DNA from 3 places in the Exiguobacterium sp. s102 genome. Region 1 is predicted to be linked to each of the others. Evidence: riboswitches for the same ligand, from Rfam matches in the RefSeq annotation. Region 1 holds a riboswitch; each other region holds the start of a gene.
The links. Region 1 has a riboswitch for lysine ahead of KNQ02_RS13300 (amino acid permease). Riboswitches for the same ligand answer to the same signal wherever they lie in the genome.
Positions count from the first base shown of each region.

Region 2: another riboswitch for lysine. It lies ahead of KNQ02_RS11935 (aspartate kinase); the one in region 1 lies ahead of KNQ02_RS13300 (amino acid permease).
Region 3: another riboswitch for lysine. It lies ahead of KNQ02_RS10690 (Na+/H+ antiporter NhaC family protein); the one in region 1 lies ahead of KNQ02_RS13300 (amino acid permease).

Region 1 covers NZ_JACSML010000006.1:84,784-95,206, forward strand. Annotated here, with positions in the region: gene msrA (peptide-methionine (S)-S-oxide reductase MsrA) at 1-304, opposite strand, end outside; gene KNQ02_RS13290 (hypothetical protein) at 376-558, opposite strand; gene KNQ02_RS13295 (solute:sodium symporter family transporter) at 615-2,375, opposite strand; gene KNQ02_RS13300 (amino acid permease) at 2,903-4,384, opposite strand; lysine riboswitch at 4,497-4,681, opposite strand; gene KNQ02_RS13305 (MarR family winged helix-turn-helix transcriptional regulator) at 4,853-5,308, shown strand; gene KNQ02_RS13310 (GGDEF domain-containing protein) at 5,465-6,556, shown strand; gene KNQ02_RS13315 (TetR/AcrR family transcriptional regulator) at 6,629-7,243, opposite strand; gene KNQ02_RS13320 (HlyD family secretion protein) at 7,437-8,093, shown strand; gene KNQ02_RS13325 (DHA2 family efflux MFS transporter permease subunit) at 8,106-9,800, shown strand; gene KNQ02_RS13330 (hypothetical protein) at 9,923-10,423, shown strand, end outside.
Region 2 covers NZ_JACSML010000004.1:168,217-178,639, reverse strand. Annotated here, with positions in the region: gene KNQ02_RS11945 (argininosuccinate synthase) at 1-510, shown strand, start outside; gene argH (argininosuccinate lyase) at 507-1,877, shown strand; lysine riboswitch at 1,949-2,127, shown strand; gene KNQ02_RS11935 (aspartate kinase) at 2,240-3,439, shown strand; gene KNQ02_RS11930 (aspartate-semialdehyde dehydrogenase) at 3,452-4,444, shown strand; gene dapA (4-hydroxy-tetrahydrodipicolinate synthase) at 4,467-5,348, shown strand; gene dapB (4-hydroxy-tetrahydrodipicolinate reductase) at 5,345-6,091, shown strand; gene dapD (2,3,4,5-tetrahydropyridine-2,6-dicarboxylate N-acetyltransferase) at 6,078-6,785, shown strand; gene KNQ02_RS11910 (branched-chain amino acid transaminase) at 6,811-7,743, shown strand; gene alr (alanine racemase) at 7,740-8,798, shown strand; gene lysA (diaminopimelate decarboxylase) at 8,812-10,122, shown strand; gene KNQ02_RS11895 (LysM peptidoglycan-binding domain-containing protein) at 10,244-10,423, opposite strand, start outside.
Region 3 covers NZ_JACSML010000003.1:181,563-191,985, reverse strand. Annotated here, with positions in the region: gene KNQ02_RS10710 (ArgE/DapE family deacylase) at 1-314, opposite strand, end outside; gene KNQ02_RS10705 (SDR family oxidoreductase) at 581-1,402, opposite strand; gene KNQ02_RS10700 (hypothetical protein) at 1,551-2,408, shown strand; gene htpG (molecular chaperone HtpG) at 2,493-4,358, shown strand; gene KNQ02_RS10690 (Na+/H+ antiporter NhaC family protein) at 4,724-6,307, opposite strand; lysine riboswitch at 6,412-6,587, opposite strand; gene manA (mannose-6-phosphate isomerase, class I) at 6,697-8,505, opposite strand; gene KNQ02_RS10680 (PTS sugar transporter subunit IIB) at 8,656-8,952, shown strand; gene KNQ02_RS10675 (PTS sugar transporter subunit IIA) at 8,957-9,286, shown strand; gene celB (PTS cellobiose transporter subunit IIC) at 9,301-10,423, shown strand, end outside.

The sequences.
Region 1 (10,423 bases):
CATCAACATAAAAAATAGCGGGTTCGTACGATTGACCTCGGTCATTAAACTGACCGCCACCGTCCGTTGGATCAATTTGACGCCAAAATACTTCAAGTAATTCTTCATATGTGATGACAGACGGATCATACGTCACCTCGACTGCTTCGAGATGTCCCGTCGTCTCAGAACAAACTTCTTTATAGGTCGGGTTTTCTGTATGACCACCGGTGTAGCCGGAAATCACCTGGTCGACACCATCATACTTATGAAACGGTTTGACCATACACCAGAAACAACCACCTGCAAATATTGCTTTTGCCATCTATCTTCCCCTCCTCTTTCTATCTCTCTAGTCTACTGCTTTTTAAAGCATGCCCCTACTATCTTGCTCACTCAATCTTCTGGATTTGCCTTCAGGCGTCGCATGACAAAATAAATCGCTGCAAAAACTAAAATCAACCCGCCGAGCGAATACCAAATGTTGTTCATACGATAAATCATTTGATAAATCGCTAATGTAATCAATAAAATCGCAATCGGGATGAATGCCCGTTTAAAGTGGTACCAGTAGTTCACGATGCTCGCCTCCGTTTTTCTTTAATCTTAATCGATTTGAGCCGTCAACTGTGAACTTATTCCGCTCGTTTGTACTCTTCCTCGAGATAAGTCGTATACCGCGCATGCCACGACTTCAAGGCAAAGCGCCAGAGGAAGACCGTCCCGACAAGCAAGACAAGCGTGATTGGCCAGAACCAGCCTGAAACGATACCATCCGGATAGGCGAGTCCTATTTTCGAGAAGAGGACATACATCAAGATGATACTCGACACGAGTAAGACCGAGACAGGCATCGCATATTTCCACGGCGTCATCCCCGTCGTACGTACCGGTCGACGACGATTCACCTGCATAACAGGACGATATTTTCCCATGAACCACATGAACAGCACTTCGATCACCAATAAAATACCATAGCCATGGATAAAGCTGATTCCGTGATCGATTCCGAACAACTGTCTGAGTCCAAAAACAAAGAAGTAATAGGCAATGACATGAAAAACGATGACGATTTTGGCAGCAATCGGTGGAATCGTCCGCACGAGCATTCCCATCATGACGATGACGAGAATCGGAATGTTGAAAAATCCTGTGAACTGACGAATCAACGTCCAAAGACCGTCTGGTGCATACATTAAGAATGGAGCGACGACAAATGAAATCAAGGCAACGATCGTTCCGAAGATTTTACTGACACGGATCAACTGCCGATCGGTCGCTTCTTTCGCAAAGACCGGACGATAAATGTCGAGTACGAACAACGTCGCGATACTATTTAAGAGTGAGTTGAATGAACTAAAGACTGCTCCCAGCAAGACGGCCAAGAAAAATCCCATCAATGAGACAGGGAGCAACTCCGTGATTAATTTCGGATAGGCCAAATCTCCACTCGCTAGATTATCTCCATACAAATGGTACGCAATCACACCCGGAATCAACATGAACACCGGGACGAGTAGTTTCAGGAAGCCTGTCATCAAGACACCCTTTTGTCCCTCTTTTAAGTCCTTTGCTCCAAGCACGCGCTGAATCACATATTGATTGAGTGACCAATAGAAGAGATTCGCAAACAAAATCCCTGTAAAAATCGAAAAGAACGGAACGGCGTCGGTTGACGACCCAATCGCATTCAATTTTTCAGGGTGTGTCGTTGCGAGACGCTTCATCCCGTCGACCATGTTTCCGTCCCCGAGTGCAAAAAAACCAAGAATCGGAACGAGGAAACCGATGATGACAAGGCCGACTCCATTTAATGTATCGGAGACGGCGACAGCCCGTAGTCCTCCGAAAATTGCATAGAGGGCCCCGATGATCCCGACAACCCAAATGACGAGCCACAGCGACTGCGTATAACTCAATCCAAATAACTCCGGTACGTTAAACAGTTGTAAGACGGCAATCCCGCCGGAGTAAAGCATCGATGGAATCGTCACGCACATGTAGCCAAGTAAGAATAAGAGCACCGTCATCCGCCGGACCGTTTCATCATAGCGCTGACTTAAAAATTCAGGTAACGTCGAAATCCCCATCCCCAAAAACTTAGGCAACAGGTAGATCGCCATGATGATGGCAGCAAACCCTGCCGTGACTTCCCACGCCATGCTCGACATATTCCCCATGAACGACTGACCGTTCAAACCAATCAGTTGTTCTGCCGAAAGGTTGGTCAGAAGCAAGGAACCGGCAATAAAGATTCCGCTTAGTCCACGTCCTGCCAAAAAATATTCGTCAACTCCCTGTTCCTTTCCTCGTGTCATGCGATAGGACACATAAGCAACGAGCGCCATGAAGAACGCGGCCGAACCCAGTGTCAAAATCAATTCATATGTACTCATTTCACACTTCCTCCATCTCAATCGTTTTAGTAGGTTTACTGTAAAGAATTTATTCCTTATTCTTACTTTATTGAAACAATATTTTTAGATAAAAATAAAATTATTAAAAAGAAATAATCCAATTACGGATTGACATACTTGCAGGGACATATCATGGAAAGAAACTAAAAAAATCTTTCGGAAAACCACTCGGTTCTTTTATACACAAAAAACCCTCTCGCAAGTGAGAGGGTTTTGGTGTGTAGACAAACTATTAATAAGCGTAAACATGCGATAACGAGAGACAATCCGTCACGATACTACCTAAAAAGCGTCATGTTTCGTTGACTCCTAAGGGAAAAGTGCGTTTTCAACGCACTGTCAGAGGCAGGCAAGACCCTGCTCATTGTCCGTTAGGATCAAGGAGCAACGGCTTGCGCCTCGCCCGAGGAAAGCAACGAAAAAAGACGCTTGATCTCCCGATTCCCGATAACACTTTGCTTATAGTCTGACCTCTCGTAAGCGAGAGGGTCCTTTAGCTTATACTATTATTTTTTCGGATGTTTCGGAAACTCCATCTCATCATACCGGACAACCGATGTCCGGTGTTTGACTTTATGTCCGAGCCAGAAGACCAAGAATAACGGAATTCCGATATACGTTGCTGCAATCCCAACCCAGTCGATTTGATCAGCGAGGAACGCGGCATAGTTTTGCCCAACGATAACGAGGAAACACAGGCCAAATGCGAATAGCGGACCAAACGGGAACGCCGGTGCAACGTACGGTAAGTCACGTAACGCATGCCCTTGGGCGACGAAACCTTTTCGGAAACGGTAATGGCTGATCGCGATCCCGAGCCACGCGATAAATCCTGTCATTCCGGAAGCATTCAGTAACCAAAGATAAACTTGTCCACCGAACATCGACGTCAAGAAACAAAGCGCACCAATCGCCCCTGTCGCGAGTAACGCATTCCGCGGCACACCGTTTTTTGAGACTTTCGCAAATAGTTTCGGTGCATCACCTTGTCGTGCCAGTGTGTAGAGCATCCGGGTTGAAGCATACATCCCGGAGTTCCCGGCAGACAAGACGGACGTCAAGATGACCGCATTCATCAATGCTGCTGCAAACACGAGTCCTGCTTTTTCGAAGACGAGTGTGAACGGACTGACGGCAACATCCGTAATATCATTTGAGACAAGGCTCGGACTTGTGTATGGAATCAACATTCCGATGACGAAGATCGCAAATACATAAAATAATAAAATGCGCCAAAACACCTGTTTAACTGCTTTCGGGACATTTTTTTCAGGATCTTCCGACTCGCCTGCTGCGATTCCGATGAGCTCCGTCCCTTGAAAGCTAAAACCTGCGACAAGAATGATACCGATGACAGCTGGAATCCCTCCGACAAACGGTGCATCACCTAAGCCAAAGTTTTTGAACCCTGCTGGTGGCTCCGAAGTAAAGATACCAAAAATCATCGCGACTCCTACACCAAGAAACACGATGACCGTGACGACTTTAATCATCGCAAACCAGTACTCGGCTTCACCGAATCCTTTGACCGAAAAATAATTTAATCCAATCATTAAAAGTAAAAACAGCGCGCTAAAATAGACGCCCGGAATGTTCGGGAACCAGTAATGCATGACGATTTGTGCTGCGACGAGCTCGACGGCAATCGTGACGGCCCAGTTGTACCAGTAGTTCCATCCTAAGGCGAACCCGAATGAAGGGTCGACGAACTTCGTCCCGTACGTCGAGAATGATCCTGCGACCGGCATATAGGCGGCCATCTCCCCAAGGCTCGTCATCAAGAAGTAGACCATCAATCCGACGATTGTATAAGAAAGTAACGCACCACCCGGTCCTGCCGCTGCAACAGAGGCACCTGACGCGATGAATAAACCGGTCCCAATCGCTCCGCCAATTGCAATCATCGACATATGCCGGGCTTGAAGCCCTCGTTGTAGCCCTTCTGCTGTGGAATCAAGGGGGTGTTGTTGCTGTTGTAAATTGTTCATGTCTGTCGCTTCTCTCTTTTTATAATTTTTGAGAGGGCGTAAAAAAGCGCCCTCACCTTCCAAGAGGAAGATGAGAACGCAACATATCGATGATGCGTCTCATTCTACCGTCGTGAAAGATAGCTCCCCATAAACCGCAAACGGTTCATGACAGTATTAGACCTGTTTGATCTAATCCCAATCGCTGACTTTCAAAGTAGTCTACGATTTCGGCAATTCTTCCTTTTGAGCTATTTCATCTGCCGCTTGACGACATCCGTAACCCGACTCATAAGAATCGCAACCTCCATCCCACTGGTTGAGTGAGAACTAATTAAGTTGATTTACTAATTCATTACTTCGACATAGTACATAATATGTTTCTTGTTTGTCAATTTATATTTTTGAATCCTACCGTGCTCATAGTAAAATTCCGATATTTTTAGTACACTAAATGGTAGAAGGTAGTACAGAAAGGATGTTGCTCAGATGGGACAAGAACAACATGACCAATTGACATATCGATTAGAAGAACAAATGCGCGTGATTCTCCGGACGTTGCGCCGTGAGTTGAATCAACTGTTTGAAGGTACTGCCACGCGAAGTGAATTCTTCATCTTACGTAGCTTATCTGAAAACGGCCCCCAGCGTCCGACATTACTCGCGGAACAGTTCGAACTTGCGACAAGTCAGGTCACCGCTTTGACAGATAAACTTTATAAGACCGGTTTTGTGACACGGACACGTTCGACGGAAGATCGTCGTTCAATCGTCCTTGCCTTGACTGACGAGGGAGAGGCCGCTTTTCGGAATCTCGAAGTCGTCCGTCGCAAATATCTTCAGGAGCGATTCGGCACTTTGTCTGAAGAGGAACTGAACGTGATGATCCATGTATTTGATAAAATCCTCGCGACAATGGATGAAGAAGTCGTCTCATCCAATTAATAAATTAAAAATCAAGAGAAGGACAGAGGTTTTATTCTGTTTTTCTTTTTTTATTCTAAACATTCAGACCTCCTATACCGTTAGTAGAACGAGTATACTCAAAGTATATAATTGGAAGTATACTGCAGGGGGAGTTGGGAGGATTTGTTGTCTATTATGAATAACTTCATCATAAATTTTTGTCTCTTATTCACGACGATCACGCTTTTATTTTTACCTTTTCGAAATCAACCAAGAATTACACCAAAATCAAAGCTTGAATCACGCCTTATTTTAGGTTGTGTAGCTGGTGCAATTGCTGTACTCCTCATGTTCAACAGCATTCAAATTGATATTGCCCGGATTGACTTACGTATCATTCCTGTCGCGATTGCCACATTATTTGGCGGATTGCCTAGTGCCTTCATCACGGGAGTCATGATTATCGGAACGCGTTTTTTAATTACACCTGCTGATCAAATCGAAGGAGCGATTCTCGCTTCCGTCATCATGATTTTATTCATTTTGACAATTGGCATAGCACGCAGATTTTTACGTAATACATTGCTGACTTTTGAATTAATGATCGGAATCGGTATTCTCTATTCGTTACCAGCTATCTATGCACTGACAAACAGTTGGGAAACGTTTTTCAAAGTATCGGTTACGTACATTTTCTTTAATTTATTAGCCGGCCTCGTCACCTATCGCTTATTAGCCGAACTGCGACGACATTTTGAAAATATCCAGTACCAGCAAAAACTTGCGATGACCGACGCCTTGACGGGTCTCGCTAATCGCCGACGTCTGGACGACTCCCTATCACTCGTCGGATCGGATGACGATGGATATTCACTTATCCTGATCGATATCGATTTCTTCAAACACGTTAACGATACATATGGTCATGATGCGGGCGACGATGTGTTGCGGCAACTCGGAACGACACTTGCCTCTATTGTACGTCCGGATGATTTAGTCGGTCGGTACGGCGGAGAAGAATTTTTGATCATTTTACCGAACACATCATTGAAGGATGCGAAAAAAATCTCTGAATTAGCGCGGACGACAGTCGCCCGTAACCTGTTCCCGACTGCACATGTACCTGATTTGAAGATTACGATTTCGTTAGGAATTGCCCATTCGGGTGGATCCCATACATCACTCGAAGCATTGCAACAAGCGGATAAAGCACTCTATGCTTCAAAAGAGCACGGACGTAACCAAAGTACGATTTATACGAAACAGCTGGAATTCCGTCAAGCGTAATCTAACGTTATATCCGACTAGCACCAAAAGTGCCATTCCCTCACATCGGAATGGCACTTTTTAGTTCATTTTTTAGACAGTCCCAAGGCCTGTCTGAGGAAAACCAATACTTTCAACTGTTCCGAAGACGATCATCTGACTGAGCTGATTTGCCATATACTCGGAGGAATACGGACGATCATTTCGTAACCACGACATCAAGAGCCCGAGTTGACCACCAATGACGTAGTTCAGTAATAAATCCCGATCCACCGGAACAGAGACACTTGTCGTCTCCCGGAAAGCAAGACGGTAGTTTTCTTTTAACGTATCCAAGAAACGGGAGATGAACGTCTTGACTGTTCCTTGGAGCAGCATCGTCCGGTAAAAGCGCTCGTTTTGCTCAATGTGGATGAACAAACGTGCAAAGTAACGACTGACGCGTTCGACTGTCGGAGGCTCGGCCGATTGTTTTCCTGTAATCCGAATCGCTTCTGCGAGCAACGTCATGTGCTCCTCAACGATTTGATCCAGCAAATCGTATTTATCTTTATAGTGCGCATAGAAGGTCGAACGATTGACCTCAGCACCATCCGTCAACATTTTGACGGTGATCGTCGAAAAGGAATGGTGTTCAAGTAAATGAAATAGCTCTGTCGTAATACGTTCACGTGAACGTTTAGGACGTGGATCGCACGACTGATTCATTTAAAATTCAGCTCCTTTTTACGTATTGTATCCGTTAACAAAGACTTTTCCAACATTTCGTCGGAAATTGTTGGTTGTTTGTTTGTTATGCACCCATATAATTAACTGTATTAACTACTCCTCCCCAGAGGAGTCTTTTTTATGAGACCGCACTGGGGCGATCAGCTAGTAACAGAAAGGATGCAACTTACTCATGAACATGAAGAAATTATTAATCATCAATATTTTAACGCTCGTCGTTTTAATTGGTGGTGGTGCGATCGGTTATTATTACTACGATCAAGCAACAAGTTACGTCAAAACAGAAAATGCCAAAATCGACGGTAAGATGATTACGATTGCTAGTCCTGGCGCTGGAAAACTCACTGACTGGACGGCAAAAACAGGACAGACACTCGATAACGGGGCGACACTTGGTCACGTCATGATAGCACAAACTGGTCAAAAACCGGTTGATGCGTCAATCGAAATGCCAGCAAAAGCAACCGTCGTTCAGTCGATGGCGACAGAGAACGGCTTTGTTGGTGCCGGTACGCCGCTCGCTTACGGATTTAACTTAAATGAATTATGGGTCACAGCAAACGTCGAAGAAACAGAAATCGATGAAGTCAAAGTCGGTCAAGCCGTCGATGTCTATGTCGATAGCTATCCTGATACAACACTTTCGGGTGAAGTCGAACAAATCGGGATGACAACAGCAGGCACGTTCTCGATAATGCCGTCATCGAACGGAAACGCAAACTATACAAAAGTCGCGCAAGTGATTCCCGTGAAGGTATCGCTCTCACAAGAAAAATCACTCGACATTCGCCCTGGTATGAATGTGACCGTCCGCATTCATAAGGATTAAGGAGGGACGCTTATGTCTACGACCTTCCTCTTTGGATACATTGTGTTCATGCTTGTCACGTTCCTTGCAGTCAATTTGATTGCACGCCGGGCACGGCAACCGCGGGTAGCTGGCGCAGGAGGTCCGGCGCTTGATGAAACATTGATTGAAGCAGAAGCGGTTGGCGCGATTCCAGCCGCCCCTGCTCCGCAAGCGCAAGCGACGATTTCAACGGAAAACATCAGTATCCCGAAAGTCATCACTGTCCTGTTAATTGGAATGTTCATCGCGATTTTGAATCAGACATTAATCAACGTCGCTCTTCCTGTCTTGATCAACGACTTCAACGTCACGACGTCGACAGCACAGTGGTTGACGACCGGGTTCATGCTTGTCAACGGAATCTTGATTCCAATCAGTGCGTTCCTCATGCGAAGCTATACGTTTCGCCGCTTGTTTCTTGTCTCGATGACGTTGTTCTTCTTCGGATCGATCATTTGTTCGATGGCGATGAACTTCCCGGTCATGATGATCGGACGTGTGGTCCAAGCAGCCGGAGCCGGTGTCTTGATGCCGCTCGGTACGAACGTCTTCATGACATTGTTTCCACCCCATAAACGGGGAGCTGCGATGGGCATGCTCGGGATTGCGATGATTCTTGCACCGGCGATCGGACCAACGATCACAGGATATGTCATTCAAAACTACGATTGGCACGTCATGTTCTATGCAATGGCCTTCTTTGGTCTCTTAACACTTTTACTTGGATTTGCCTGGTTCAAACTCGTCCAACCGTTATCAAAACCAAAGTTCGATGCTCTCGGTGTTGTCTTTAGTACGATCGGGTTTGGTAGTCTCTTATACGGATTCAGTGAAGCCGGAAACGACGGTTGGGACAGCCCTGTCGTCATCAGTACGATTGTCATCGGGCTACTTGGTATTGCCGCCTTCGCTTTGCGTGAGCTTGCGATGGACGACCCGATGCTTAACATCCGTGTCCTAAAAGTACCGGAATTTTCATTCACCCTCTTCATTAACGTCATCGTCACGATGGCCTTGTTCGGCGGGATGTTGCTGCTGCCGATTTACTTGCAGAGCATCCGTGGTTTTTCACCCGTCGACTCAGGTCTCTTATTACTGCCTGGTTCATTGATCATGGGAATCACCGGTCCTTTCGCCGGTCGACTGTTCGACCGGTTCGGCATTCGACCGCTTGCCATCTTCGGTCTGACGTTGATGACGTACGGAACATGGGAATTGACGCAACTTGATTTGAACACGTCTTACTATTCCATCATGGGCATCTATATGCTCCGGTCCTTCGGGATGGCGTTCATCATGATGCCGATTATGACAGCTGGCATGAACGCTCTGCCGATGAAGATGATTCCTCACGGAAACGCGACACAAAATACATTACGCCAAGTCGCTGGATCAATCGGGACGGCCATCCTCGTCACGGTCATGACCCGTCAGACGACAGCTCATCTCGCGGACGATGCCAACCAGTTTACGACACTTGACCCAACACTCTCGCAACACCTTGGTGAGCTCGGACAACAGCTTGGTAGTCCACAAGCCGCATCCGTTAGCTGGTTGGCGCAATTGACGAAACAAGCGACGATCAGTGGAATTACAGATGCCTTTTGGGTGGCGACTGTCTTGTCTGCTCTTGCACTCGTATTGTCATTCTTCCTTCATGGAAAAAAAGAACCGAATTTAGATTAACGTGTCTTATCCAGCCAGTTGACGGCACATCGTCAGCTGGCTTTTTAATCGTTCACCTTTGCACTTCTTCTCTAATATCGATACACTAGGTTCATTGAGTTCATATCAAAAGGAGATGCTTTATGGTTGCCTTCCTTCAATTTTACGCGTTCATTTTCGCCTGTTGCTTCGCGTGGCAGGTCGGACGACCATCTCTTTCCTGGTCGCAAAAAATCTCGCGTGCGTTTTTAACGAGTATCAACAGTCTCTTCGTCTTTTTCCGTGCTTCGGTCTCGATTTTCTTACTCGTCGGTCCGTTAGTGCTTGTCTCGTACTATGTCTTTCCGAACCTCTTACAGTTCGAAGGTGGTCTCGCAATCGTCATCAGCGTGCTCGTGATTGGTCTAATTGATCGGCTCGTCAGCCTCGTCATCTTACCGCTTATCCGCTCGTTTTTCTTGAAGCGTAAACGCATCATGCCGCAGTTGCTTGAAGCAACTTTTTATACGTTGTCCATGACGGTCTTGCTTTACATTAACTTGACGGCTGTTCCGGGTGTCGAACTCGGACTTGCGATCCCGATTTTCTTTGGTTTCACAATTTATTTTGCACATTATTTAATGGCATTACTGCGATTACGCCAA
Region 2 (10,423 bases), on a different contig from region 1:
TACCCACTGGCGAAGTTGATTACAGAACTCAACATCATCGCCGGAGCACATGGTGTCGGACGGATTGACCACGTCGAGAACCGTCTCGTCGGAATCAAATCGCGGGAAGTGTATGAATGCCCGGGAGCAACGGTCTTGCTAAAAGCCCATGCCGCACTCGAGACCATCACATTGACGAAAGACGTCGCTCACTTCAAACCGATTTTAAGTCAACAATATGCAGAAACAATCTACAACGGTTTGTTCCACGCACCGTTAACGAAAGGTCTGAAAGCATTCTTAAAAGCGACGCAACAAGACGTCACGGGCGAAGTACGGGTCAAACTCTACAAAGGGAATGCGACGGTCACAGGACGTCAGTCACCGGTGTCACTTTATGACGAGAAGCTTGCGACGTATACGAAAGAAGATGCGTTCGATCATGAAGCAGCGAAAGGATTCATTAAATTGCACGGTCTTGCGATTGCGACACACGCAAGTGTTCATCGGCAGGAAGGCGTGACAAAATGACGAAACTTTGGGGCGGACGGTTTACAGAAGGGGCTTCCGCTCAGGCTGAAGCGTTTGGGGCATCGATTTCATTCGACCAAAAGCTTGCGGCAGTTGATTTAGAAGGAAGTCTCGCCCATGCCAATATGTTGTATCAACAAGGTATCCTAGAAGAGACGGAATGGAAAAAAATCGAAGCGGGTCTCAAGACGTTACAAGCTTCGATTGGAACACATGTCTATTCGCTTGCTGACGAAGACATCCACATGAATCTCGAACGGTTGCTGACGGAACAAATCGGACCGGTCGCAGGGAAGTTGCATACAGCGAGAAGTCGGAACGACCAGGTTGCGACGGATTTACATTTGTGGATGGAACAACATGTGCTTGATTTAATCGAAAGCCTCCGCAACTTACAGACGGTGATCACGGAACAGGCGGATGTACACATCGAAACCGTCATGCCGGGGTATACCCACTTACAGCGGGCACAACCGATTTCACTTGCACACCATCTACTCGCGTATTTTTGGATGTTCGACCGTGACGTAGATCGTCTGACAGATAATTTGAAACGGATTCGGATTTCGCCGCTCGGTGCTGGGGCACTCGCCGGGACGACATTCCCGATTGACCGTTTCAAGTCAGCGGAACTGCTCGGATTTGAGCACGTCTATCCGAACAGCCTCGATGCTGTATCGGACCGTGACTTCGTCATTGAATACCTCGGGATTGCTTCGACGGTCATGATGCACCTCTCACGCTTTTGTGAAGAAATCATCATCTGGGCGTCGCAAGAATTTTCATTCATCGAATTGTCAGATGCATTTTCAACGGGTTCGAGCATGATGCCACAAAAGAAAAACCCGGACTTCGCTGAATTGATTCGCGGAAAAACAGGGCGTGTCTATGGAAACCTGATGGGGTTCCTGACGACGATGAAAGCATTACCGCTCGCTTACAATAAAGACATGCAAGAAGATAAAGAAGGTGTCTTCGATACGGCAGATACCGTTTTACAATCCGTTCAAATCTTTACGGGAATGCTCGAATCAGCAACGTTTAAGACAGAAGCGCTCAAGAAGGCGACAATGCAAGACTTCTCGAATGCGACGGAACTAGCAGATTATCTCGTCACAAAAGGTGTTCCTTTCCGGGAAGCGCATGAAATCGTCGGAAAAGCGGTCCTCCATTGTGTTCAGACGAATTGTTTCTTAAAAGATTTAACGCTTGAAACGTATCAAACGTTCCACTCCGTCATCGCGGAAGATGTTTATCCGCTCCTCGACCCGGTGCAAGCAGTAGCAAGAAGAGGAAGTTACGGCGGGACAGGTTTTGCTGCTGTTTCTGTACAACTCGATCAAGCGAAGAAAAAACTCACGGATTAACGGAAAAATGAAAAAATTTTAGCAAATGACTGGATTTAACAAAAAATGTTTGCTATAACTGTAACTAACAACCGACAGATAGAGGCGCGGATGACATCAGTAACATCATTTATTGAAGCGAGCATGCTGAGTGATGTGAAAGGGGAAATCCGCCGAAGTGAATGAGAAAGATGCTTCTTCTCATTTGCTGGTACAACGGTTAAGATCCGTTGTACTGCCGAAACCGATGTTTCGGAGCGCTATCTTACGTAAAAGAACGAAAGACTTTGTCTTCGTTTGTCCGATCGTGATAACGACGGGCCGTAGGAACGCTCCTACCGGCCCGTCGTTTTTTTCTGTTTCGGGACAAAGGAGATAGGATTGTGACAACTGTACTTAAATTTGGTGGTAGCTCGGTCGCGACTGTCGAACAGATTCAGTCAATTGCGAATTATTTAAAAAATCGGACAGAACAAGGTGAAAAATTAGTGGTCGTCGTCTCTGCGATGGGGAAGATGACAGACTCGCTCATCGCACAAGCGCAAGCAATCACGGATCGTCCTGAACGACGTGAACTCGATCGATTGCTCGCAATCGGCGAAGAACAAACGATTTCGTTACTCAGCATCGCCTTAAATTCCGTCGGAGTAAAAGCCTTATCACAAACAGGTGCGCAGGCAGGAATCAGCACGATGGGGGTTCATACAAAAAGTAAGATTAAACAAATTGACGGGGACTTGTTACGAAAGAAACTCGAAACCTATGATGTCGTCATCGTCGCCGGATTCCAAGGTGTCAACGAGCTTGGGGATGTTACAACACTCGGTCGTGGTGGATCAGACACAACGGCTGTCGCCTTAGCGGCCGTCCTTGATAAGCGCTGTGAAATCTATACGGATGTCGACGGTGTCTATACGGCGGATCCGCGGATTCATCAAGCGGCACAGCCGATTCCACAAATTTCATATGATGAAATGATGGAAATGAGTGCACTGGGGTCGAAGGTAATGGAGATGCGCAGCGTCGAACTCGGGAAAAAATACGGCGTGCATATCTTTGTTGGGAAAACACTTGAATCGGAAAGAGGGACTTGGATCATGGAGGCAACAGAAACGATGGAACAAAAAGCAGTCACGAGCGTCAGTGTAACGAAAAATGTTTTGACGGTTTCAATCAAACACGTTCCACAAACCAATTCAGCAGTCGCCGACATTTTTGAATTGTTATCGAATCGCCATGTCAATATCGACATGATCAGTCAAACGACCTTTGATAGTGACGTGTTCCTCTCGTTCTCTTGTCCACTCGATGAAGAAGAGTTTCTCGAAGAGGCACTGAAAGATATCATCGATCGTTTTCCGACCGTTAAAGTCGATCGTCATAACGAGCATGCCAAGTTATCGGTCGTCGGAATCGGAATGCGTGACGCAACGGGCGTCGCATCAAAATTATTTGCGACGTTCCGTGCCGAGAACATCACGTTTTATCAAGTCACGACATCAGAAATCAGTATCTCGTATACAATCGCACAAGCAGATATCGAACGAACGGTCGCGGCGATCGCGAACGCGTTTAGCCTGTAAGGAGGAATGAACATGTACCACGTAGCAGTCATCGGTGCGACAGGCGCCGTCGGACAAAAGATGTTACAAGTCTTGAAGGAACTCGATTTTCCAGTCGGTCAACTGTCGGCGTATGCTTCAGAACGATCAGCAGGAAAAGTCGTTTCGTTTAATGGAACGGACGTGACGATTACAGCTTTATCGGAAGACATCATCCATCACGGGATCGACGTCGCATTATTCGCAGCCGGTGGAGCAATCAGTGAACAGTATGCCCCCTTGCTGGCAGAACACGGAACACTTGTCGTCGATAATTCAAGTGCTTTCCGGATGCAAGAGACGATTCCGCTCGTCGTACCAGAAGTCAATCCGGAAGCGGTCAGCAGCACCGACCGACTGATCGCTAATCCGAACTGCTCGACGATTCAATCCGTCGTTGCCCTGGCACCACTCAAACACTTAGGTTTTGAACGAATCACGTATACGACGTATCAAGCAGTCTCCGGTTCCGGTCAAAAAGGAATTGAGGACTTGGCGCGAGGCAGCCGCGGTGAAGAACCGGTCAACTATCCGCACCCGATCCATGATAATATCTTGCCGCATATCGATGTCTTCTTAGAAGACGGGTACACGAAAGAAGAGCAAAAAATGATTGACGAGACACGGAAGATTTTTAACCAACCGAACTTACCGGTCAGTGCGACGTGTGTCCGTGTTCCCGTCACAAATTCGCATTCGGTTGCAATCAACGTGACGTTTTCAAACGAGACGACGGTCGAAGCGATTCGCACAGCACTTGCTGACGCGCCAGGCGTCGTACTGGTTGATGATGTTTCGCGAAATCAGTACCCGATGCCGCTTGATGCAAGCGGGACGGACGAAGTGTACGTCGGGCGGATTCGTCAAGATCAAACGCTCGCGAACACATTCCATCTGTGGTGTGTCGCGGATAACATTCGAAAAGGCGCGGCGTCAAATGCAGTCCAGGTCGCGCGTCATGCTTTAGAAAACGGCATCCATTCTTAATCATACTAAGGAGGAATTTAACATGTTCAAAGGAGCAGGAACAGCACTAGCGACACCGTTCAATTCAGCAGGTGAACTCGACTTAGTCGTTTTTGAACAGTTGATTGAACAGCAACTTGCAGCCAATATCCAAGCGCTCGTCGTCGCCGGGACGACAGGTGAAGGATCGACGCTTTCGAGCGAAGAGTTCGAAACGTTACTTGAGACAGCAGTCCGTGTCACGGCAGGTCGTGTTCCGGTCATTGCCGGTACGGGAACGAACAATACGGCACAGACGATTGAAAAAACGAAAACGGCTCAGCGGCTCGGAGCGGATGCAGCGATGCTCGTGACACCGTATTACAATAAAACGTCACAAGCCGGTTTGATTGCTCACTTTACCGCAGTCGCGGATGCTGTCGAATTACCCATCATGTTATACAACGTACCTTCACGGACGGGTGTCGCGATTGCAGTTGAGACAGCTGTAACACTCGCGGAGCATCCGAACATTCAAGCATTCAAAGAAGCGAGCGGGGATGTCAGTTTCATGGGTGAATTGATGACGGCACTCCCCGAAGGTTTTGCAGTCTTCTGTGGCAACGACGATCAAATCCTGCCGTACATGGCATGGGGAGCACAAGGTGTCATCTCGGTCCTGTCGAACCCGTACCCGGCAGAAACACAAGCGCTTGCTGAAGCCGTGCTCGCAAACGACTTAGTGACGGCACGACGCATTCAAAGTGATTTAATGCCTGTCATCGCAGCCATCTTTAGTGACGTCAACCCGATTCCTGTTAAAGCAGCACTCGAAGAAGTCGGGTTTGCAGTCGGTGCACCACGCTTGCCGCTCGTTCGCCAATCCGAAGCCGGGCATGCACACTTACTCGAGACGATGCGTGCTTATAAAGGAGTGGTTCGATGAAGCTTGCCATTCATGGATATGGTGCGACAGGGCATTATGTCGAGGAATTGGCACCCGCTGAAGTTGTCGCCGTTATCGATCAGACGAAGTCAGCGGAGAAAATTCCTTCGTATCAAACGGTGTCCGAGCTAACAGAAGAAGTCGATGCCATCATCGATTTCTCTCACCCGAGCTTGTTGCCGGATTTACTGGCGTATGGCCTCAAAACGAAAACACCGCTCGTCATCGCGACGACCGGATTTTCGGAAGCGGAGTTACAAACGATAAAAGACGCTTCGACTGAAATTCCAATTTTTCAGTCGTACAACATGTCGTTCGGGATCGCGATGATGCAGCAATTGTTACAGGTGCTCGTACCACTCGCCAGTTCGTTCGATATCGAACTATTAGAAAAGCACCACAATCAAAAGGTCGATGCACCAAGCGGGACGGCAGAACTCTTATTGCGGACGATTCAAGAACTCCGTGACGTCCAGCCGGTCTATGAACGTGAATCGACACGGGAAAAACGCCAAGCGTCTGAGATCGGCATGCACTCGATGCGTGGTGGAACAATTTTCGGTGAACATGAAGTGTTGTTCGCCGGGGTCGATGAATTGATTGAAATCAAGCACACGGCATTATCAAAAAAAGTATTTGCTTCAGGTGCGATTAAAGCAGCCGAAGCACTCATTCAAAAATCGGCGGGACTCTACACGTTAGAGACGCTCTACTCACAGGAGGATTCACATGTTACTAACTGATGCTTACGAAATTGCGAAATTCATTAAAGATGCTAAAAAACAGACACCGGTCAAACTTTACGTCAATGGCGATTTAGCGGGCTTGACGATTGAAGGGGCGACAGCTTTCGGATCGGATGAATCAAAAATTTTCTTTGCAGATGCAGGACTTGCTGCGACTTTCTTAGAAAAGTATTCAGACCGAATCACGGACGTCCACGTCGAATACGATCGTCGGAACAGTGCTGTACCGATGCTTGACACACGTCACTTGAATGCGCGAATCGAACCGGGTTCGTGGATTCGGGATCATGTCGTCATCGGCGATAACGCCGTCATCATGATGGGTGCAATCATCAATATCGGTGCATCGATCGGAGATGGTACAATGATTGATATGAACGCCGTCGTCGGAGCACGTGGCACGATTGGGAAAAACGTTCATGTCGGCGCAGGTGCCGTGGTCGCAGGTGTCCTTGAGCCACCTTCAAAAACACCGGTCATCATCGAAGATGGTGTCTTGATCGGAGCGAACGCCGTCATCTTGGAAGGCGTCCGTGTCGGAAAAGATGCAGTCGTTGCAGCAGGCAGTGTCGTCACAGAAGACGTCCCTGCAGGTAGCGTCGTTGCTGGAACACCAGCACGCGTCATCAAACAGAAAGACGAAAAAACAGCAGAGAAGACGCAACTAGTGGATGATTTACGTTCACTCTGATTGACGTCGAAGAGGAGGAAAACACATGGCAGTGGATACACAGTATGGTGAAGCGATTTGGTTAGACGGGATTTTTCATGATCCAAAAGAAGCGAATACGAGCGTCATGTCACACGCGATTCATTACGGAAGTGGTTTTTTCGAAGGGATTCGTGCTTACGCGACGCCTGACGGTCCGGCAATTTTTCAATTGACGGAACACATCGAACGTCTCTTCCGGAGTTGCGCGTTCTATCACGTCACGATTCCATATACAGTGGAAGAACTTGTCCAGGCAACGATTGATCTCGTTGCGAAAAATGGCTTTGAGTCTTGTTACATCCGTCCATTCGTTTTCCTCGGTACACCGTGGCAAGCCTTGATGGCAAAAGATACGACGGTTCACGTCGGCATCTCATGTTGGGAACTTGGTGAATACTTCGATAAAGGTGTCGGCATTCGTGCGAAAGTCGCCTCTTACCGTCGGGTATCGTCAACGATGATGCCGATGCAAGCGAAAGCCGCTGCGAACTATATGAACTCACAACTCTTAAAAGGCGAAGCCCTTCGTGATGGATTTGACGAAGCAATCGCACTCGATATGAACGGTAATGTCAGTGAGGCAAGTGTCGCGAACTTGTTCATGTTGAAAAACGGGACAATCTACACGCCGTCACTAGACTGTTCTGTCCTTGACGGCATCACGCGTCAAGTCATCATGCGCCTCGCGCAAGATCAAGGGTACCCGGTCGTCGAACGTCATATCGGGCGTGACGAGCTGTATGTCGCAGACGAGATTTTCTTAACAGGGACAGCGGCAGAAATCACGAGTGTTGGTGAAATCGACCATATTACAATCAACGGCGGAACACGGGCTGTCGCGGATGAATTACTCGAGCTTTACCGACAAACGGTCTCAGGACAACTCCCGCAATATGCAGACTGGTTGACACACGTCACACCAGCGGTAGCTGAATGAATACACGTACACGCGTAACAATCGATCGGGAAGCGGTGCGACAAAATGTCGCATCGGTCTTCGCTCGATCGCAAAAACAGATTTTCGCCGTGGTGAAGAATAATGCCTATAACTTAGGTATGCTTGAAATGGTCGGGACATTGATGGAAGCGGGCGTGCATCATTTCGCTGTCGCTGAAGTTTATGAGGCAATTGAAATTAAAACGAATTTTCCAGACAGTTATGTCTTAGCGATGAATCCAGCGACTCAGTTCGAGGCGGCTCGAGACTATGGCATCGCGCTTGGAATCCCGTCGGTAGATTGGTTGAAGCGGTATCAAGCAGACCTTTCGAACATCGAACTCCATTTAAAGGTCAATGTCGGGATGAACCGTTTTGGTGTCAGTTCACTTGAAGAAGCGCAAGCAGTCCTTGAAGTAGTGCAAGAGCAACAGCTCTGTTTGACAGGGCTATATACACATTTTCCGCTCGCAGACGAGCCGGGAGCGGACCATGATGGACAAGTCGAGCGTTTCTTAGCGATTGCGAACGTCGTCCAGACACAACATGAATTTACGTACATGCATGCTGAAAATAGTGCGACGATCGTCAAACATGACGAGCGCCTCGCCTTTTGTAACTATGTTCGTCCCGGTATCTTTTTGTTCGGTTATTCACCGATTGAAAAGATGGACTGGTTAGTCCCTACATTACGGATGACGACAGAAGTCGTTGAAATCCGTGAAGTTGGGGCGGACGAACACGTCGGATACGGTACGTCTTACACGACGGATCAACCGCTTCGTGTCGCCGTCTTACCGGTCGGTTATGGAGACGGGGTCGTCCGAGGGCGGTCCGCTTTACCTGTATTGATTCACGGGAAACCGTATTCAATCATTAGTAAATTATTCATGAGCCATACGTTCGTTGCCGTTGATTCGACAGTCGAAGTCGGGGATGAAGTCGTCTTGTACGGGGACGGAATTGAAATCGACGACATCACACGGACGGGAACGGCAAATAATTCGGAACAGATGTGTGCACGCTCATGGCGATTGGCACACCGTTATCTATAAGGAGGAACTATTTATGTACGGAAGCTCGTATTTGACGGAACAAGACAACACGCTTCAAATCGATGGTGTCGCAGCAACAGATTTAGCAGCACAATATGGAACACCCCTTTACGTGATGGCAGAGCGTGAACTGACAGACCGTTTAGCGACCGTACGAGATGGTTTCTTAACGAAATATCCGAATACGTATGCTTCCTTTGCTTCAAAAGCGTTGACGATTGGTGCCGTCTATCAGCAAGTCGTACGTCACGGACTCGGAATCGATGTCGTGACGGGGGGCGAGCTTTACATCGCGCGTCAAGCGGGTGTACCGGCAGAACGGATCTATTTCCACGGCTCGAACAAATCGACGCAGGATTTACGGTATGCCGTCGAAGAAGGCGTCGGAAAAATCGTCATCGACCATTACGGTGAGATTGCACAGCTCGAACAAATTGCAGCAGATGCTTGTCAGACGGTAAACGTATTGATTCGAATCGTCCCCCAGGTCATCGGTGGGGCACATACTAAAATTCAGACGGGCGGCGTTGATACGAAATTTGGGTTCTCGACCCATGATGCCTCGTATCTTGAAGCCGTTCGGGCAATCTTAGCGTCGGAACATCTTGTCCTGCTCGGTATTCATTGTCACGTTGGATCACAAATCCAAGATCTTTCGTTGTTCGAGCGGACGGCGCGGACGATGATGGGGTTTGTCGAAACGATTCGTCAAGAAACGGAATTCACGGCGAGCGAAGTCAACGTCGGCGGTGGATTCGGGATTGCATATACGAAAGACGATGTCCCGCTTAACTTTGAGCAAACGATGGAGCACGTCATGGCAATCATCGAGGAAGAGTCGACACGACTTGGAATCGAACGTCCACGGATTGGGATTGAACCAGGGCGGTGGGTTGTCGCGAATGCCGGGACGACACTCTATACGGTCGGGGCGATTAAAGAAGTCCAAGGGGTTCGGACGTATCTGTCTGTTGATGGCGGCATGGCAGACAATATCCGTCCTGCGCTGTACGGTGCAGTCTACGAAACAGTCATCGCCAATCGGGTGACAGGAACGCTGCGCGAAGTGACGGTCGTTGGTGCTGCTTGCGAATCCGGCGATTTAGTCGCAGAAAAAGCGCAATTGGCGGAACCGGCTAGCGGGGATACGCTGGCGGTCTTCGGGACGGGTGCCTATAATTTCTCGATGGCGAGCAACTACAATCAATTTTTACGTCCGGCAGTCGTCTTCGTCAATCAAGGGGAAGCGCGGGAAGTCGTCCGGCGCCAAACATATGCGGATCTCGTTACGTGTGATCTCGGTCTAGAAAACGTACGATCTTAATAAACAGCAAGCCTTCCCCGTCGACCGAAACGAGGAAGGCTTGCTGTTTTAAATTTCAGGAGACAGGTTTATCTGCCGAAAGATGGTGTTTCGAAACGTTTTGAGGGAACATCAAGTCAAATTATTTGGATGGGATGACCAATACTTGTCCGATTGAAATCAAGCTGACATTCGTAATCTTATTCGCTGCTGCGAGCGAGCTGACTGTCACATTGTACTTACGGGCAATCGCATAAAGCGTATCTCCACTTTTGACGGTATAAGAAGTCGTTGTTGGGGGAGGTGTTGTTGACGTACCGGG
Region 3 (10,423 bases), on a different contig from region 1:
CCGCGACCGTAAATCCGTCCGTCGCTGATTTCACCACCAAAAGGTTGTTTTGTCCAACCGGTCGTTTGGACAGGTACGGTATCAAGATGACCCGAGAAACCGATTGTTTTTGGTTCGGTGGCTACCTCGCTTGCCGGAAGGGTCGCGACGAGACAGATTCGTTTTGGCGCGACCTCAATCCATTCGGTTTCGATTTCGTGAGTGGTCAAGTAGTCATAGACAAAAGTCGCGACGTCTCGTTCCCCGTCGAGCGGATTGACACTCGGAATTTGCAGGCAGTGTTGCAGTGATTCGATTTGTTGTTGTTGCGTCATGCTGATTCCTCCTTGATTTACATTCACTAGAGTATTCCCCGAAAAAAAGCTATCCGAGAGATAAACAAGCGAGGAGAAAATTTAAAATCGCGGTATTTCTTAGAATCAAATGGTCCGTTTTTAAGAGGATGCGTCAAAGGACTGTGGTCAAAAGGCGCAGATTGTTGATTTAATAAGTCGAAGGACATACGAAAAAGAGGAGGACGATTCGAAATCGTCCTCCTCTTTATTTAGATGTTGCGATGTTTCATGCGTCAAATGGATCGTTATTCAGCATCCGTCTTCCATTTATCATCAATCAACATCTCGCCAGGCCATGTGTAGGCCATGATCCCGCCGTCTGCTGTGATGTCTTCACCTGTCACGTAAGAGCTGTCGTCGGAAGCGAGGAAGAGGGCAACCGTTGCCATCTCACGTGGTTTCCCGAGACGACCCATTGGTGTGATCCATGCATTGGCATCACGGAATTGTTTTCCTTGGTCTTCGTCTTTTCCACCGACGAGCGTGTCGATGAGTGGTGTTTCGATCGTACCTGGTGAGAGCGAGTTGACACGAATGCCCTCACGCGCATAATCGATTGCCATCGCCCGTGTAAAGTTCGTGATTCCACCTTTTGCTGCGTTGTAACCTGAGCGGTTTAAGTCGGCAGCGCGACCTGACATCGATGACGTATTGATGATCGATCCGCCCTTCTCAAGCATTAAAGGAATCAAGAATTTACTCGTCAAGAATGTACCACGTAAGTCGACCGCGATGATTTGGTCAAACAGTTCAATCGGATATTCATGGACTTTTCCGCCTTGCTGATCAATCCCGGCATTGTTGAACAGAACGTCAATCGTTCCGTACGTGTCTTTCAGCTGTGTCGCGAGCTGTTCGACACTATCGACTTGCGTGACGTCGACGTGAATCGCTTCCGCTTGTCCACCAGCCTGTTTGATTTTTTCGACCGTCTCCTGTGCTTTTTCAAGATTGACGTCAGCACAGACGACTTTCGCCCCTTGTTCGGCAAAGACGAGTGCCGTTGCTTGACCAATTCCTGTAGCTGAACCTGTAATAACTGCTACTTTATTCTCTAATCGACCCATGTGTAATTTCCTCCTTCTAAGTACTCTTGCTCCGAATGTTGTTCACCTTATGAATCATTCCCTTGACTTTGGAGGATAAACCTACTGAACTGTCTAGCAATCCATGAGAACGGGAACAGATGAAAAGTGAAAACCCGACAGGAAAGGAATGAGAACGCTGACATCCGAACAACGTGAATATGCAAAAAAATTACTCGATGAAGCGATTCTGTACCAAATCGAGTTAGAGAAAGATGTATTTAAGGATGAGTTGATTGACCGGACGACACCGGTCTTATGGTTTGGTGACGTAAGCGAGCGTAGCTGGCTTACGATTGCGACGAATCCGTCGGCAGGCCAGTTTTTGAACCGGGATGGCACGTTACGCTATGAGACGACAGGACCATTCGTCCTAAGAGAAGTCGATGCGCCGCTTACGGAGTACCGGACGGACCAACGATTTAATCAAATGATTGATTCCTATAATCGTTATTTCAAACAGCCGGACATTTATAAATCGTGGTTCGGACGGGAGGGGGGAGGAAAATTGGAAGGTTTTCTGAATGGATTCGAAGCTTCTTTTTACGGAACCGGAGAGCCGGTCATCCATACGGACTTCTTTCCCTTTCCGACGAAACGGTACATGGGAACGATTGCTCAGCGACATGAACTGGAAGAAACCGTATTTGGTCAGACGTTCCTTTTGAAATTGATTCGTCTCTTTTCGTTACGCGGCATCATTCTCCTCGGACGGGAACATACGGAACGTTACCGGACAATCGATCAGACGGCTACATGGCAAGCGCCCGAGCCGGTCCCGGGGTATCCGGATGCCGTCTTCGAACTCGGGTCTTCGGAACAATTTTCCGTTCCAATCATCGGTCTTCACTTTAAACCGAGTGAGCAGTTCATCGGACTCGGGAATCGGCCGGACTGCCATGGTGTCAGTCATGGCACATACGGGTCGGCGGAAAGCTTATGTAAAATCGGAAAATATATCCGCAGCCGACTTGAAGAAGGGGATTGACACTATTTTTCCAATCCGTAATAATAGATTTGTATTAGCACTCTTATTGTTAGAGTGCTAAAAAAGAACTAGGGGGCATCGGAAATGGAAACGAAACAGTTCAAGGCAGAGTCGAAACGTTTACTCGAAATGATGATTCATTCCATCTACACACATAAGGAAATCTTTTTACGTGAGTTGATTTCGAACGCTAGTGACGCGATAGACAAGATTTATTACAAAGCATTGACGGACGAGACACTGACATTCGAAAAGGATGCCTATAAGATTACGATTGAACCAAACCAAACGACACGACAGCTCGTCATTCGTGATACGGGAATCGGGATGACGAAAGACGAGCTCGAAGCGAATCTCGGAACAATCGCGAAGAGTGGGTCACTTGCCTTTAAGGCGGAGAATGCCGCGCAAGACGGACACGACATCATCGGACAGTTCGGTGTCGGCTTTTATTCGGCATTCATGGTCGCGGATGTGGTCACGGTCATCACGAAACCATTCGGTAGCGAAACAGCGTACAAGTGGGAGTCGCACGGTGTCGACGGTTATACGATTGAAGAAGTCGAAAAAGCTACAGTCGGGACGGAAATCACGCTGCACATCAAAGCGAACGAAGAAGATGAAAATTATGATGAGTATTTAGATACACATCGTTTGCGGACGATCGTCAAAAAGTATTCCGACTTCATCCGCTATCCGATTGAGATGGAAGAGACGGAACGTCAACCGATTGAAGGATCGGACGAGATGGAAGAAGTGAAGGTCGTCAAGACAATCAACAGCATGGTGCCGATTTGGCGGAAAAATAAACGGGAGTTGACGGACGAGGATTACACGAACTTCTATCAAGAAAAACGATATGGATTTGATACACCAGTCAAGCACATCCATATCAGTGCAGATGGTGCCGTCCGTTATCAATCGATTTTATTCATTCCGGAGCAACCGTCCTTCGACTATTATTCGAAAGAGTTCGAGAAAGGGCTTGAACTGTATGCGAACGGCGTCTTGATCATGGAAAAATGCAGTGACCTCTTGCCGGACCACTTTAGCTTCGTCAAAGGGATGGTCGACTCGGAAGACTTGTCACTCAATATTTCACGTGAGTTGTTGCAGCACGACCGCCAACTCAAATTGATTGCAAAAAACATTCAAAGTAAGATTAAGACGCAACTTGAAGGACTGCTTCGTGACGATCGCGAGAAGTATGAAGCCTTTTATCAAGCCTTTGGTCGTCAATTGAAGTTTGGAATCTACAATGATTACGGCATGCATAAAGAGACGGTCAAAGATCTTGTCCTGTTCCACTCGGCAAAAGAGAAGAAGCTGGTCACGCTCGCTGAATACGTCGCGGCGATGCCGGAAGATCAAAAATACATTTACTATGCTTCAGGGGAAAGTACGGACCGTTTAGATAAGTTGCCACAGTCGGAGCTTGTCAAAGACAAAGGGTTCGACATTCTGTACTTTACGGAAGAAATCGATGAGTTCGCGATTCAAATGTTGCTCAACTATGAAGGAAAAGAATTTAAATCGGTTACGAGCAGTGATCTTGGCATCGAGCAAGCGGATCAAGCAGAAACGACCGAAACACAAGTCGAGATGTTTACAGCGATGCAAGAAGTGCTTGCTGGGCAAGTCAAAGAAGTCAAAGCTTCTTCACGCTTAAAATCACATCCGGTCTGCTTCGCGACGGATGGTGCCGTTTCGATTGAAATGGAGAAAATTCTTAAATCGATGCCGAACAACCAAGATGTTTCAGCCGTGAAAATTTTAGAGTTGAACACGTCGCATGACGTCTTCCAAGCCATTGAAACGGCCTTTAAAGAAGACCGTACGAAATTTGAACGCTATACGAAATTAATGTACCAACAAGCGTTGCTCATGGAAGGCTTGCCAATCGAAGATCCAGTTGCGTTTGCAAATGAAGTGTGTGCCTTGATGGTGTAAGAATGATCGCTTCAGCGTGTAGACAAACGCTTATGAAGCGTGAACATGCGATATCGAATTGCAATTCGTTCGTGCTTTCCTGTATTTCTCTCACGGTATTACCTAAAAAGCATCACGTTTCGTTGACTCCTACGGGGAAAAGTGCGTTTTTAACGCACTTTCAGAGGCAGGCAAGACCCTGCTCGTTGTCCGTGAGGATCAAGGAGCAACGGCTTGCGCCTCGCCCGAGGAAAGCAACGAAAAAAAGACGCTTTTTATTTCTCCATACCATGTTGTCTACAACTTAAAAAAGGGATTGCACATCACGGTAGATGGCAATCCCTTCTTTTTTTCTCGTCTCGGCTAAGCTGAGCGTTATTTTTTTATTATTCAGCGCGAAGTTCAGTTGGTACTTTGCCGCGTTTCGAGACGACATTCAGGACGACGAGTGCGAGTAAGAAGGCGATAAGTGCACCGATGAAGCCGATGATTGATGAATCGGTTAAACCGAGCACAAGGTAGCCGACTGCCGATGTCGCTGCACCAACCAACGCATACGGAAGTTGTGTCGTGACGTGATCGATATGATGCGAACCGGCACCTGTCGAACTGAGAATCGTCGTATCGGAAATTGGTGAACAGTGGTCTCCGAAGACGGATCCGGCAAGAACGGCAGCGAGCGTCGGAAGTAAGAGATTCGGTTCGACCGCCATGATGAGGTCAGCACCGATCGGCAGCATGATACCGAATGTTCCCCAACTTGTACCTGTCGAGAATGCCATTAAGCTTGCAATCAAGAACAATAAGAAGGGGAGGTACGAAGCAGAAATCGACTTACTGACGAAGCTTGCTAAGTACTCACCTGTTTTCATGTCACCGATAACAGCGATGATTGTCCAAGCGAATAATAAGATGACGACAGCAGGCCACATGGATTTCATCCCAGCCCAGATGCTGTGTCCGTATTCGCGCGCCGGGATTTTCCGACCAATCAACATCAGGAAAGCAACGACTAAACTGATGACGACACCAGCAACGAGTGAACGTGTTACGTCTGTCGCTTCAAATGCACCAATCAACGTAAATGCACGATTGTCAGCAGCGAGTGCCTGAGCACCGGTAAAGAGTAATGCGGAAACCGTTGCAATGACGAGAACGATAATCGGAACGACGAGGTCACGTACTTTTCCACCTTCGTGTTCTTTGACTTCCTCTGCCATCCCCATCGGTGTTCCTTTACTTGCGTCGAAAAGTTCACCTTTTAATGCACGAAGTTCATGCGTCCGCATCGGTCCGACCGCAATCCCTGTGTACGCGATGTAAAGCGTCAGCAATAGAGCGAAAATCGCATAGAAGTTGAGTGGCACGATCATCATGAAAGCACTGAATGCGGAATACTCCGTAATCGAATGTGTCGTCAAGATACCCGCGATGATTGAGATGATGAACGCTCCCCAACTTGAAAGCGGGCTGATGACACAGACTGGAGCAGCCGTCGAGTCAATAATATAAGCAAGTTTTGCACGCGAGACGCCACGACGGTCCGTTAACGGACGACTGACATTCCCGACAGCAAGACTGTTGAAGTAATCATCGATGAAGATTAAAATACCTAAACCAAATGCTGCGAGGCGAGCGCCGCGCGCTGTCTTGACGTGTGTTGTTGCCCATTCACCGAAGGCATGTGCACCGCCCGATGTTTGGATAAGCGTCGATAGAACACCGAGTAATAGTAAGAAGATGAGTAATAAGACGTTCCATTCATTTAACGCCCCATCCGCCCAAAATAGACTAAAGATGTTTTTGCCGAGATAGACGACCGTATCGATTGGATTAAAGCTATGCAGCAATAAAGCACCAATCAAAATACCGACACCAAGTGAAATAACGACTTTGCGCGTCACGATTGCAAGTGCGATTGCAATGACAGCTGGAATGAGCGCAACGATTGAATCTGAATAATTGACCATTGTGTGGTTCCTCCTCTTTTTTTAGAAGATGAGACCCATTGCATATAAAAAAGCAAGGGCACCGGCAACAAAGCCGACACCCTTGCTGGATGCGTCTTTCTTAGCCGAATTGGAGCGCTCCATACAAAACACGTATGGCAATCGAACGGGTATTTCCCAATTCGACCAGTACCATCAAGTCAGACACTTGACGATACTTCGGCAGCATTACCTTTCCTTGATCGTCCTCGTTGTCATCCTCAGATCAAATACTCATTAAGACCGCGCCTCTACCTCATCGATAGAATAGTCATATTCTTTTAATAAGAAAACCTTATCATATTTCAGAAAAAAGTTTCAAGTCTGTTTTTAAAAAAAGTAGTAAAGTCTGTTCAAAAGGAACAATGAAGTTATTCGGCGTTCATCCGATTTAAATGGGCAGCACCGATGACACCGGCATTTCCTTCCAATGCAGCTAAGCGAATGATTGTTTTTTGACGTAACGTCGGGTAGAGACGGGCATTGACGGCTTGTAAGAGCTCTTCCCAAAATAAATCGGCGGAAGCCGTAACACCGCCACCGATGATGACGGCTTCCGGATCAAGTGTGTGAATGATGTTCGCTACGCCTGTTGCTAAATGATTTACGAAACGAAGCCTTTCCTGTGTATTGCCAAGAAGTTGTGCAATAGAAGATTCATTTAATGAATCAGCCCGCGTCTGAAGAGCCGTACCGCTTGCTAATCCTTCGAGTGAGCCTTTGTTCAAGACGTGATGTTCCGGTCCAGAAGCATCGATGATCGTATTTCCGATTTCACCAGCATATCCGTGTGCGCCTCGAATCAACGTCTTTTGATAGACATATCCACCACCGATTCCTGTACTGACTGTCATGTAATAGATGGATGTATAGTCTTGTCCTGCCCCGAACAATGCTTCGCCGAGCGCGGCGGCATTTGCATCATTTTCAAGGGAAACCGGGATGTTGAAGAACTCTTCTAACGGGCGAACTAAATTTACATCGTCCCAACCCGGCAGGTTTGGAGGTGACAATAGCCGACCCGTTGCTGCATCAAGCGGACCAGGCGCTGCGATACCAATTCGTTCGACTTCAAATTCTTCAAGTAGCTTTTGGATGGCTTGTCTTAAATGTTTAATTGTATAGTCCGGGCCAGCAGCCGCCTCTGTCAAAAATCGATATTGTTTTACGACATGGTGCTGATTGATTGCGGCAACACGCGTGTGAGTCCCACCAAGATCAATTCCGATGTGAAGTCGTTGTTTCGGTGTTGGATTTGGACCAGTCAATAGAAGTTTCCCCTTTCCAGAAACGGTACAAGTTACTTTTGCCGGAATCAGAACCGTGTCTCCGGCGGTATAACGCAATTGGTTGATGATCAGCGTGCCACTGATGATAGTGATGACTTGGAAGGAAGTTCGTGGTGCAATCGTAATCATGTCATGGATGGCCCATTCCTCGACAAAAAAATAGGCGTTGGTTGTCAGTAGTCTTGAACAAAAAGAGGTCGGTACATAAGGCTCCTCGTACTGGAAATGAGGAAATTGAATGACTTCGAGTGCTTCTTTAAGGTGGAGTTGACGCGGTTTGTTGGTCGAATGGTCAATTCGATCGTAATCGTACAACCGGTACGTGGTATCAGAGTTCTGCTGGATTTCGATGACAAGACACCCTTCGGTTAAAGCATGAACAGTACCTGCTGGAACGTAAAAAAAATCGCCGGGTGAAACAGGCAAATCAATTAAGCCGGAAGTTAAATCGTCTTCACGGACAGCGCGCAACAAATCAGCTTTTGTTTTGAAGTCATGCCCATAAATAATGGTGGCGTCTGCCGGACAATCGACGATATACCAGCATTCATTTTTCCCGTAAGGCTGTCCTTCTAGGCGACAGGCATCATGATCGTCAGGATGGACTTGAACGGATAAATCATCCGCAGCGTCAATCCACTTAATGAGTAAAGGAAAAGCTTCCGTTGTGTCCATCCCAAAGATTTCAGGGTGATTTGACCATAAATCCCGTAGTGCATCACCGGAAAAACGTCCGGCATTCACCTTGGTTTGCCCGTTTTGGTGATCAGCCAAGGTCCAAGCTTCACCGATGTTTTGTTTGCCTAACGTATCAAATCCATATGCACCAAGCTTACATCCACCCCATATCCGCTCCTGTAAAATCGGCTCAAAACAAATCAGTTCTTCCATGATTGTTCCTCCTCCAAGTTGTTTTCGATTACAACACTACACTTTTTAAAAATAAAAATAAACAAAATAAAAATCAAGTATAGACATGGATGTTAAAATCCGTATAATCAAAGTTGTAAGCGATTCCAAAACGCGGAAGGAATGGTTGAAATGAAAAAAATCATGTTGGCGTGTAGTTCAGGAATGTCGACGAGTATTCTCGTCACTAAGATGCAGGAACATGCCCAATCACTTGGTGAAGAGGCGACAATTTGGGCAGTCGGTCAAGACCAAGCTTTAAAAGAAATGGATGGAGCAGATGTTGTATTGATTGGTCCACAAATGCGCTTTTTATTATCAAAATTTCAACAAGCGACAGATAAACCAGTCGAAGTCATCGATATGATGGCGTACGGAATGGCCGACGGAAAAGCGGCCTATGAACAAGCCGTTAAGTTGATGGGGTGAAGAAATGAAAACAAATGAACAGACGATGGAACAAGTAGCATTCATGATGATTTTGCATAGTGGAAATGCGCGAAGTACGATTCGTGAAGCAATCGAAGTGTACAAGGAAGAATCATTTGAGGCATTTGAGCGGTTATTAACAGATGCCCGAGAACAGTTGCAAGAAGCGCACCAGATTCATTTCGGTCAAGTCCAAAAAGAAGCGAGCGGTGAGCCGACGACATTGTCTTTACTGCTTTTGCATGCAGAAGATCATTTGATGTCGACACAAACGATGCTTGATTTGACGTCAGGATTAGTTGAAATGATGGAACATAAATTTTCTCAAAAATAAGAGGAGGGATTGAAATGGCTGGTAATAGTAAGTGGTTCGATTTGTTGAGTCGTTTTCTGATGCCGATTGCGGCATATTTAAACAATAGCCGCTATCTTCAGACGTTACGTGACGCGTTCATGCTCGCTTTTCCGATTACGATGTTCGGTTCATTAATCGTTGTTATTGCGAATTTACCATTCTTAGATAAATTTATGTCGCCTGGAGTATTGGATGCTTTTAAAACTTCATTAGGAAACGCACCCTCGGCGACGATGGGAATCATGTCACTATTCGTCGTCTTCGGTATCGGATATTATCTTTCGAAAAGCTATGATGTAGAAGCTGTTTTTGGTGGTGTAATCGCCCTTGTTTCTTTTTTACTTTTAACACCTTTCTTTGTAGCAGTCGAAAATGTTGCTGATCCTGTCGGAAATGTCATTCCACTTGACCGTCTCGGTGCAAAAGGCATGTTCCTTGCAATGATGACAGGGTTCTTAGCAGGAGAAATTTATCGATTTGTCGTTCAAAAAAACTGGACGATTAAAATGCCGGCTGGTGTGCCGACTGCTGTGGCTAAGTCATTTTCAGCTCTTGTGCCTGCACTTTTGACACTTTCCATTTTCCTTGGCATTAACATCGCTATCACCTCGCTTTTAGACACGAATCTCCACGATTTAATCTTTAATTTAGTTCAAAAACCACTCGTGAATCTTGGGAACGGTTTGGTTCCGACATTAATCGCCATCTTTTTTGTTCAATTGTTTTGGTTTTTCGGCCTGCATGGTCAAGTTATCGTCAATTCGGTCATGGATCCGATCTGGAACACTTTGTCACTTGAAAACTTAAACGCCTATACGGCGAATGGAGAACTCCCGAATATCATCAGTAAACAATTCATTGAAATTTATACAGTTGGAATTGGTGGTTCCGGTTCGACACTGGCTGTCGTCGTCGCAATCCTCCTTTTCATGCGCTCAAAACAGTTGAAGCAAATCGGTAAGTTATCGATCGGACCCGGAATCTTTAACGTCAATGAACCAATCATTTTCGGGTTACCAATCGTCATGAACCCCCTCATCATGATTCCCTGGATTTTTGCACCGTTGATTACCGTAACCGTTACTTATTTTGCGATGTCGACAGGAATCGTTCCGC